DNA from 3 places in the Zunongwangia sp. genome. Region 3 is predicted to be linked to each of the others. Evidence: riboswitches for the same ligand, from Rfam matches in the RefSeq annotation. Region 3 holds a riboswitch; each other region holds the start of a gene.

Region 1 (3,388 bases), on a different contig from region 3:
AATTTCCATAGGTAAATGCCTATGTCCAAATAGAAAATAATCGTAATGTTTAGTTTCTAGTTTTCGTTTACAATATTGTACTAACCACTCGTTATTTTCTCCTAAAAATTTAGCATCATCATCGCCGGAAATCAGTTTGTTCTTTACCGAAAAATATTGTGCAAGCGGTACACCAATATCAGGATGTAACCAACGGTAAAGCCATTTTGAAAATGGATTGGTAAACACTTTTTTCATGCGTTTATATCCATAATCTCCGGGACCAAGTCCGTCACCATGGCCAATTAAGAATGTTTTTTGGTTGAATTCAAATTCTTGTGGTTTTCTAAAAGTGGGAATATTAAGCTCTTCTTCAAAATAATTTTCCATCCACAGATCGTGATTTCCAATAAAAAAATATACAGGGATACCACTATCTCTAATTTCAGCTAATTTCCCCAAAACACGAACAAAACCTTTGGGAACTACATGTTTATATTCAAACCAAAAATCGAATAAATCACCAAGTAAAAAAATAGCCATAGCATCTTCTTTAATTTCGTCTAGCCATTTTATAAAGATGGCTTCGCGAACTTTACTAGCTTCTTTTGTAGGAGCTCCTAAGTGATTATCGCTACTGAAGTATATTTTTTTTCCTTCGGGAATAGTCATGTATATTTTCTTAGCTTCAGCAAAGTTAATAGAAAGTTATAAAGCATCCTTGTTTTTAAGATAGCAGATTTTTTAGGAATTATCGCTGGCATACCATTCTGCAAAACTACTTTCAGTTTCTTGAAGTTTTAAAGAATGTAGTTGAATATGATCTGGTAAATATTTGTTTATTTTTTCAGCAAAATCAATTACCATATTTTCACTAGTTGGTTGGTAGTCTACCAAAATAACATGATGCCCGCTCTCCTTTAGTACTTTAGCTAATTGAAGGTGAGGTGTGTTTTTATTAAAAACTGTCGCGTGATCAAATTGGTCTACAATTTCAGATTTTACGATCTTTTTTAGATCACCAAAATCGATTACCATACCGTATTTTACATTATTGGTATCAGTAATTGGTTGTCCAATTACCGTAACACTTAATTTATAGCTATGGCCATGTACATTGCGGCACTTGCCATCATAGCCATAAAGCGCATGCCCTGTTTCAAAAGAGAACTGTTTGGTAATTCTAATATTTGCCATACCTGTAAATTTAGGGCGCAAAGATACTAAACAAGTCGGGAAAATGAGTGTAAAAAGCCTATCTGTTGGTTATTTTAATGCTTTAAATGTTAAAACTAAGGTCTTAATTTTTCAAATTGTTTTCAGTGGATAAGTTGTAAGGCTTTTTTATTTATCCTAACTTTGAGAGAGTAAACTTTAGGGGTGCTGATTCAATTCGGCTGAGAAAAACCCTTTGAACCTGATCCAGATTAGCATCTGCGAAGGGAAAAGTTAGAAATTTTTGATTCGATTTTATCCAAATTAGGGGATAAATTCTATTTCATATTACTTTTCTTCAAAGACAATCCTCTTTGGTTTACGGCTATTAAAATCGAAATGATATGATAACTGTAAACGTCAACAACCAAAACCATTCTTTTAAAGAACCTGTAAAGCTTCAGGAATTATTGGAGCAATTGAATATTCAGGCTTCAGGAATTGCTATTGCCATTAATAATGAAATTATTTCTAAACCACAGTGGGAACACACACTAGTGGAAGAAGGCAGTAATGTATTGGTGATTCGTGCTACGCAAGGCGGTTGATCGTTTTATTTTCAGTAATCAAATTTTAAACATCAATCTAAACCTTTTTAGTATGAAACCTAACCAATTACCAAGGGAAGAAGCCATCAGCAGAACGCCTTTTCCAAATTCAGAAAAAATTTATGTAAAAGGTCAACTTCACGAAAATGTGAAGGTACCTATGCGCAAAATTACGCTTGATGATACCGTCGATAAATTTAACGGAACAAAAACGCCAAATGATCCGGTATTGGTCTACGATACCAGCGGTGCTTACACAGATCCTAATGTAGAGATCAATGTGCGCCAGGGTTTAAAACCTATTCGCCAGCAATGGATTGCTGCCAGAGAAGATATGAAGCAGTTAAGCGGACTTTCCTCGGAATACGGCCGGCAGCGTGAAGAGAACGAAAAGTTAGATGAACTTCGGTTTAAACGAATTCGAAAACCTTTAAAAGCGAAACCGGGGCAAAATGTAACCCAAATGCATTACGCGCGTAAAGGCATTATTACGCCGGAAATGGAGTTTATTGCTATTCGGGAAAATCAGAAACTTCAGGAAATTAATCAGATTACCGAGCAACATCCGGGCGAAAGTTTTGGGGCGAGTATTCCTAAAGTAATTACTCCTGAATTTGTTCGAGATGAGGTTGCCAAAGGACGTGCAATTATACCGAGTAATATTAATCATCCGGAAAGTGAACCGATGATCGTTGGGCGTAATTTCTTGGTTAAAATCAATGCTAATATTGGGAATTCCGCCGTAAGTTCTTCGATTGAAGAAGAAGTAGAAAAAGCAGTTTGGGCTTGCCGTTGGGGCGCCGATACCATAATGGATCTTTCTACCGGAAAAAATATTCACGAAACCCGAGAATGGATTCTTCGGAATTCTCCGGTACCCATTGGGACGGTTCCTATTTATCAGGCCTTAGAAAAAGTAAACGGAAAAGCTGAAAATCTTACCTGGGAGATCTTTAGAGACACTTTAATAGAACAAGCCGAACAAGGTGTTGATTATTTTACCATTCACGCCGGGGTTCGTTTAAAATATATTCCGCATACCGCAAAACGAGTAACGGGAATTGTTTCTCGTGGCGGTTCCATTATGGCAAAATGGTGTTTAGCGCATCATCAGGAGAGCTTTTTATACACGCATTTTGAAGAGATCTGCGAAATTATGAAAGCTTATGATGTAGCATTTTCTCTTGGCGATGGCTTGCGTCCGGGAAGTATTGCCGATGCGAATGATTATGCGCAGTTTGCCGAATTGGAAACACTTGGCGAATTAACCAAAATCGCCTGGAAGCACGATGTGCAATGCTTTATTGAAGGTCCCGGACATATCCCAATGCATATGATTAAGGAAAATATGGACAAGCAATTGGCCGAATGTGGCGAAGCGCCTTTTTACACGCTTGGTCCGCTAACCACCGATATTGCGCCGGGTTACGACCATATTACCAGCGGAATTGGAGCGGCAATGATTGGCTGGTACGGTTGTGCAATGTTATGCTATGTAACGCCAAAAGAACATTTGGGTTTACCGAATAAAGAAGATGTAAAAGAAGGTGTAATTACTTATAAGATCGCTGCCCACGCGGCAGATTTAGCAAAAGGGCATCCGGGAGCACAACATCGGGACGATGCGATGAGTAAAGCGAGATTCG
Region 2 (3,388 bases), on a different contig from region 3:
TTACCAATTCTTCATTTTGAGTAGATTTAAAATCTTTATTTTTATTTCGGCTTAACGAAATATTTGGACGAATACTTAATTGACTAGTAATTGGGATAGTAGCATCTACTTCTAAACCTAATCGATAACTATTTCCACTATTTGCTCTTACAAAAGATCCTACATTATCTATAGCTCCGGTTAGTACTAATTGATCGCGATAATCCATATAGTACAAATTAGCATTCAGTTTTAATGATTCTGAATTATGACGCCAACCTAGCTCCCAATCGTTTAATTTTTCTGAATTTGGATTTCCATTTTTATAATCACTTCGGTTTGGCTCACGATTTGCTCTTGCATACGAAGCATACAATCGGTTTTCTGAATTTAACTTATAGTTTACTCCAAATTTTGGATTAAAAAATTCAAAATTATCGTCCACATCAATAGGCGATCCATTATCTAATATTCCTTCGGTTTTGTAACTGATAGTACGCAACTGTAAATCTACATATCCGGCTAGATTCTCTACAATTGAAAAGTTCACTTTTCCGTAAATATTAAAATCATTTTTAGTAGCATCGCTAAAATAATACCGTTCCTCTGGAGCTTTATTCATAGCGAATTTTGTATAAATCACCTCTCCAAAATGATCGCCTTTATATTGATTAAATCCACCACCAATGGTTGCATCAAATTTTGAGTTTTCATACTTCAAACTAAATACGGTACCATAAAAATCGTTATCTAGTGATTGCTGATCTACTAAATCCGACTTGGTTACTTCTTCGCCTTCAAAAATAAAATTTTGTAATTTATAATCGTTCAATGTAGCTCCTTCATGGTATTGCTCATAGTATCCCTTACCTTTTGTATAGTGCAAAGCAATGTTTGAAGACCAATTTTCAGTATAAGTCTGATTCCATAATAATTGATAATGATCTTGTTTATAATTGTCGGTTTGGTTATCGTAAAACTGAACATTTCCATCTTCATCTACATATCTTCCTGCCGAGTTATAGGTTCGATTAGTTTCTAAGGTTTCTTTATCGATCCCGTTCCAAGCCATATAGGTTTGTTCTGTGCCCCCAAATGTTATCGCTTTAATTATGGTTTTATCATCTTTATAAGTTCCTTGTAAAAAATACGATTTTAACTCGGTTGAAGCTCTATCTACATAGCCATCACTTTCAATTTTAGAGGCTCTCCCTTTAAATTCAAAATGATCGTTAAACAATCCTGTACTAAATTTCACCGTATGCTTGTGAGTATTGTAAGAGCCATAAGTATTAGCTATTTCTGCATAAGGATCTTTCTTGAAATTATCGGTTAATATATTTAGGCTAGCTCCAAAAGCTCCAGCTCCATTTGTAGAAGTACCTACGCCACGTTGTAATTGTAAGTTCTGAACGGAAGAAGCGAAATCTCCTAAATTAACCCAAAACGTGCCCTGACTTTCCGAATCGTTGTATGGAATGCCGTTTATTGTAACATTAATACGAGTTGCATCGCTACCTCGAACTCGAATTCCGCTATAGCCGACTCCTGCTCCAGCATCTGATGTTGTAACTACATTGGGCATATAATTCATTAAAGTAGGAATATCTTGCCCTAGGTTTCTATCGGCAATCTCTTCATTACTTAATTCACTATACGTAATTGGCGATTCTGCATTAACTCGAACCGACTGTAAAAATACCTCTCCTAAAACTTCTTCTAGACCGCTTAAATCTACATTTAAAGTTTTATCGGAATTAAGGTCTACTTGTATTGTTTTTCGGTTTCCATGTAGAAATTCGACTTTGTAAACTCCTTTTTCTAACAACAATTCATAACTACCAAATTCATTTGTTTGTGTTCCTGAAGAAGCTTTTTCTACATAAACCGATGCGTTCGACAAAGGCTTGCCTTCTCGAGTAACTGTTCCGGAAAGTTTGTACTGTTGTGCCCATACTGATGTAGCTAGAAAAAATAGACTAAAACTGAGTAATACTTGTTTCATCCGTAAAATTTTTACGAATAAAAGGGGTCATTATTCTGTTAGTATAGTTTAATAAGTTTCAAAAAAACTCCTGAATTTCTCCAATTTCAATTTGGATCATATTCAGGAGTTTTACCGTGTTAAAAAACACTATCCCTTGGCAGCATTACCTGCCCAGGTTCTTTGGGTATAATCTCAGCCAATTATTGGCACCCCTTTTTGAGATTGGTAACAAATGTACTACGCTTTTTTAAAAAATTCTATTTATTTGAATTGATTTAATTCCTGTATTTTTGAATAATTATTCCAAATTATGGAAAACACAAAGCGCTCTATAACTATAAAAGTTATTACAGGCTACTTTATAATTGCTGCCTTAGTAGGCGTGGCTGTATGGATTATTTATACACGAGTAATTATTTTTAGCAATATGGCTAAAAATAACAATAATAATAATGCGCAATTATTTTTAGTCAGCGATATTACCAGTGATTTATATGAAACAGAAAATGTTAGTCGCAAATTAATACAAACAGGAACTCCTGAAGATTTTGAATCGTATTATGACCAATTAGATACTATAAGGAAAAATCTAGCTGTTTTAGACAAAAAGTATTATGAAAACGATACGGTACATAAAGAACTAGATAGTATTTATAAACTACTAGACTTAAAAACGGAAAACCTTAAAGCTTTAGTTGATTTACGGGAAAAAGATCGAAATACCGACATATATCAACAAGTAATGCGCCAACTAAAACGCGTAAATGAGACCTTTATTACCAATAATTCTTACGAAGGGCGTTTCACCGACTTAAAACCCCATCAACGTCGTGTTTTAATAAAATGGTTAGAATACGCAAAAGCAGATAATGCTAAATCGCTTACCAATCAAACAGCAGATTCCCTTGTAAATTCTGTAAAAAAAGTATTACATGAATTACAGTATGCTAATAAAAAATTTAGGAATAACGTTCTAGAGAAAGAAAATGCTTTGCTAAATAACGATATGGTTTTAAACCAACAACTTCGAAAAATTTTAGCAAATATTGAAGCTGAAGAACGAAAAGCAGCTTTTATACGAACCAATAAAGCCCAAAACACCTTAGAAGATACTGTTTTTATTATGCTAATTTCAGGTGTGATTTGTGTTGTTTTTATTTTATTATTTCTAATTCTAATTATTAAAGATGTTCGCCGCAGCCAACAATACCGAATTGAATTAGAAAAAGCCAAAAATTTTGCAGAAACACTCTTAAAACGAAGAGAACAATTTATGGCAACCATTACACACGATTTACGGTCACCTTTAAATACAGTTATCGGCTATTCAGATTTGCTAAAAAAAACAAAACTTGCCACCAAACAGCAACATTATCTAGAACATATTACCAAATCCTCTGACTTTATATTACGACTAGTTAA
Region 3 (3,388 bases):
TGAGGCATCAAAATAAACAGAGGTGATTTTTGAAGTCTGTAAATGTCCTCCTTTTACTAAAACAGATTGGCAACCTAAATTCATTATTTTTTCGCCGGCAATTTTCATGTCCTCAAGTGTTTTAACTTCCATATCTGCTAAAATTCCTGCTTCATCTAAATTAGGAGTAAGAATATTTGATATTGGAATTAATTCATTTTTTAAAGCATGTATGGTTTCTTTCTCAATAAGCGTATGGCCACTAGTAGCCACCATTACCGGATCAAAAACAATAGGAATATTAGTATAATTTTTCAAACCATTAACAATTGTTTTTACTAACTCAGTACTATGTACCATACCTATTTTTATAGATTTAGGAGGGATATCTTCAAAAATACTTACAATTTGTTCTGCAACGGCTTTTTGTGGTATTGAAAAGATGTTTTTTACACCAGTAGTATTTTGTACCGGTAAAGCAGTAAGAACTGAAGTAGCAAAACATCCGAGTGCCGAGAAAGTTTTAATGTCAGCTTGAATTCCAGCACCGCCACTACCATCGAATCCGGCAATAGTTAATACAGAGGGAGTCGTATAATGAGTCATGATTTTTTAGATTTTAGAATATTGTTTTTGAGAATAGCCGCTTCCTTTTCTGGATTTTTAGCTGAGCATATAGCGGAAACTACCGCAATACAATCGGATCCTGCGTTTATAACCGATTTGCAATTATCAGCATTCATATTTCCAATAGCTACTAAAGGTTTTTTGGTTTTGCTCCTTATGGATTCTATACCTTCAATACCCCATTCGGTAATAGTATCGATTTTTGTAGCTGTAGAATATACAGGGCTAACGGCTAAGTAGTCTGCAATAGCGGTATTCTCATTTTGTAATTGATTTAAGTATTCTATAGAATACCCAATGCAAGATGCTTCAGGCCAAACTTCTTTAATTTTTACTGGTGGCATATCGCTGTTGCCTACATGAATTCCGTAAGCATTTACAGTTTTTGCTACTTCAACATTGTCATTAATAATAAGCGGAATATTGTATTTTTCGGTTATATTTTTTAAGGCTAAAGCTTTTTCAATAAACTGCGAGTTCGATAGCTCTTTTTCACGTAATTGAATGATATCTACACCGCCTTTAATTGCTTGTTCAGCAACTTGAACTAAAGAATGATGTATACAATTTGATTCAGAAATAACAAGATATAATGAAAATGGAAATGCCATTTGATTTTTATTTAATAGTCAATTTTAGAGTAGTTTGGAATGCTCGTTCTGAAATAGAAAAAAGCTCATCTAAAATATGTAATTGTAAAGTTCCCGGCCCATCAGATTTTTTAGCAGCTAATTCTCCACAAACTCCAAATAATGCCATTGCAGTACAGGTAGCTTCAAATTTATTAGGAATTACTGCAGCAAATGCAGCAGTAATAGCAGAAGTTGAGCAGCCCAATCCGGTAACTTTTGTCATTAGTTTATTTCCATTTGAAAGATGAATTTGTTGGTCACCATCAATAATAATATCAGTTGCTCCGGAGATAGATATAACGGCTCCATATTTTTTGTTAAGTTCCTTAGCAGCCAAAATAGCTTCATTGCTTTCTGCTGTGCTATCGACTCCTTTTGTAAATAGATTATTGGTTGTGGCAAGTGCTAAAATTTCGGAAGCATTTGCTCTGATTATAGTAGGTTTTAGGGCTATTAATTTTGATAAGGTTTCGTTTCTAAATGTTGTAGCACCGGCTCCAACAGGATCTAAAACCCAAGGTGTATTTGTTTTATTAGCACATTTTGCTGCTATTAACATAGACTCTACCGAGTATTCGGTTAAAGTTCCTATATTAATAACCAAGCCTTGGCAAATAGAAACCATATCTTCCATCTCAGAATGCGCATTGGCCATAATGGGAGATGCTCCTGCAGCTAAAAGTGCATTTGCGGTATTATTCATAACTACATAATTGGTGATATTATGAATGAGAGGCACTGTTTTTTTTACAGTTTCAATATGTTTCCAGAGTGTATTTTCCATCGTGAGATATTAAAAAAATTAAGCTTCAGGTGGAAATTCTGAAAAAACAGGAAAGTAGAAAAGATGAAAAAAATCATCTAAAACTTTTCCCTACGGCGTTTTATCGCATCAGGTTCAAAGGGACTCTCTCAATTCTTTACTGAATACCCCTAAAGCAATGTAAAAGTACAGCAAATTTAATTGCTGGAAAAAAATGTATCAAAAAATAAGTATGAAGTTGTAAAAACTATTATCTGTTTAGTCTTACTTTTTTGATTTGAAATAAGTGTAGTTAATTTTTGAATTTTCATCGTAAATTTCAAAACCTTCTTTCACCATATATTTTTGTGATGATAAAGTAGATTTATCCTCTGTATTTTTTATAAGGGAATTGGTAATTAGCACGTATTCTTTCCCTGAAATTGAATTTTTTAATAATCGATGGATTTCAACTACAGTTTTGCCATATAATTTTTCAAAAGTGCCTACATTAAATTTTGCAAAATAACCAAAATGAGCAATTAGCTTAATTGATAAGTCAAAATTAATAGCTTTATATTGTTCTTTTAATCTATCAATTTCTTGAAAAAACGCAGTATATATAAGTTCGTATTGCTTCAAAATTTTTGAAACAGGTATTGCTTTTCCGAATTTATAAAATAAAATAGCATCACCTTCAATTTCTGAAATTTGAAGGTCTAGAATGTTATTTTTAACTATTACATTTAGCAGTTTGGAAATAATTATTTTTCCTGTTTCTACATCTATATTCTCAACAAATTTGGAAAATCCGCTAATATCAGGCATAATAACAGTACCCCGTAATACTTTTGTATCATTAGGGGATTCCGTAAAAAAATAGGGTAACTGTTTTTTAGATTTTAGTGCCATTTGTAAACTCGAAGGTACAATTAATCTAATAAATTATTTTACGAATAAAAAAATCATCGTAAAAAAACATAAAGCTTACTTCTAAATTACATCAGAATTGTATATTTACTTTACAAAAGTAAGTAGATAAAATGGGTGAATTACTAGACAAGAAAACATGTGAAAGTAAATTAGGATCTATAGATGATGCTCTTTATGCAATTGGCGGAAAATGGAAACTAAAAATTATAATGGCTTTAAAGGAAAATACAAAGCGTTTTAATGAACTTCAGAGAGCATTAGGAATTTCTGCACGCATGTTATCTAGAGAATTAAAAGATTTAGAACTGAATGGATTTGTAGAACGTAAAATAGAACATGATACACCAGTGGTAATAGAATATGAGCTCACAGAATATAGTAATTCGTTGTCGGAAATATTAGATGCATTAAGTAGATGGGGTATAGCACATCGAAAAAAAATTATTAAAGAAAGACAATAAAATTAAATCATAAC

What was found. Region 3 has a riboswitch for thiamine pyrophosphate ahead of thiM (hydroxyethylthiazole kinase). Riboswitches for the same ligand answer to the same signal wherever they lie in the genome.
Region 1: another riboswitch for thiamine pyrophosphate. It lies ahead of thiS (sulfur carrier protein ThiS); the one in region 3 lies ahead of thiM (hydroxyethylthiazole kinase).
Region 2: another riboswitch for thiamine pyrophosphate. It lies ahead of ACN0WI_RS01700 (TonB-dependent receptor); the one in region 3 lies ahead of thiM (hydroxyethylthiazole kinase).

The regions. Positions count from the first base shown of each region.
Region 1 is NZ_JBLXIB010000002.1:393,537-396,924, reverse strand. Features, by position in the region: gene ACN0WI_RS04625 (UDP-2,3-diacylglucosamine diphosphatase) at 1-651, opposite strand, end outside; gene ACN0WI_RS04620 (6-pyruvoyl trahydropterin synthase family protein) at 724-1,176, opposite strand; TPP riboswitch at 1,346-1,441, shown strand; gene thiS (sulfur carrier protein ThiS) at 1,539-1,742, shown strand; gene thiC (phosphomethylpyrimidine synthase ThiC) at 1,795-3,388, shown strand, end outside.
Region 2 is NZ_JBLXIB010000001.1:384,931-388,318, reverse strand. Features, by position in the region: gene ACN0WI_RS01700 (TonB-dependent receptor) at 1-1,984, opposite strand, end outside; TPP riboswitch at 2,100-2,190, opposite strand; gene ACN0WI_RS01695 (ATP-binding protein) at 2,277-3,388, shown strand, end outside.
Region 3 is NZ_JBLXIB010000008.1:145,910-149,297, reverse strand. Features, by position in the region: gene thiD (bifunctional hydroxymethylpyrimidine kinase/phosphomethylpyrimidine kinase) at 1-585, opposite strand, end outside; gene thiE (thiamine phosphate synthase) at 582-1,217, opposite strand; gene thiM (hydroxyethylthiazole kinase) at 1,225-2,022, opposite strand; TPP riboswitch at 2,093-2,183, opposite strand; gene ACN0WI_RS11020 (DUF2652 domain-containing protein) at 2,266-2,892, opposite strand; gene ACN0WI_RS11015 (winged helix-turn-helix transcriptional regulator) at 3,024-3,374, shown strand.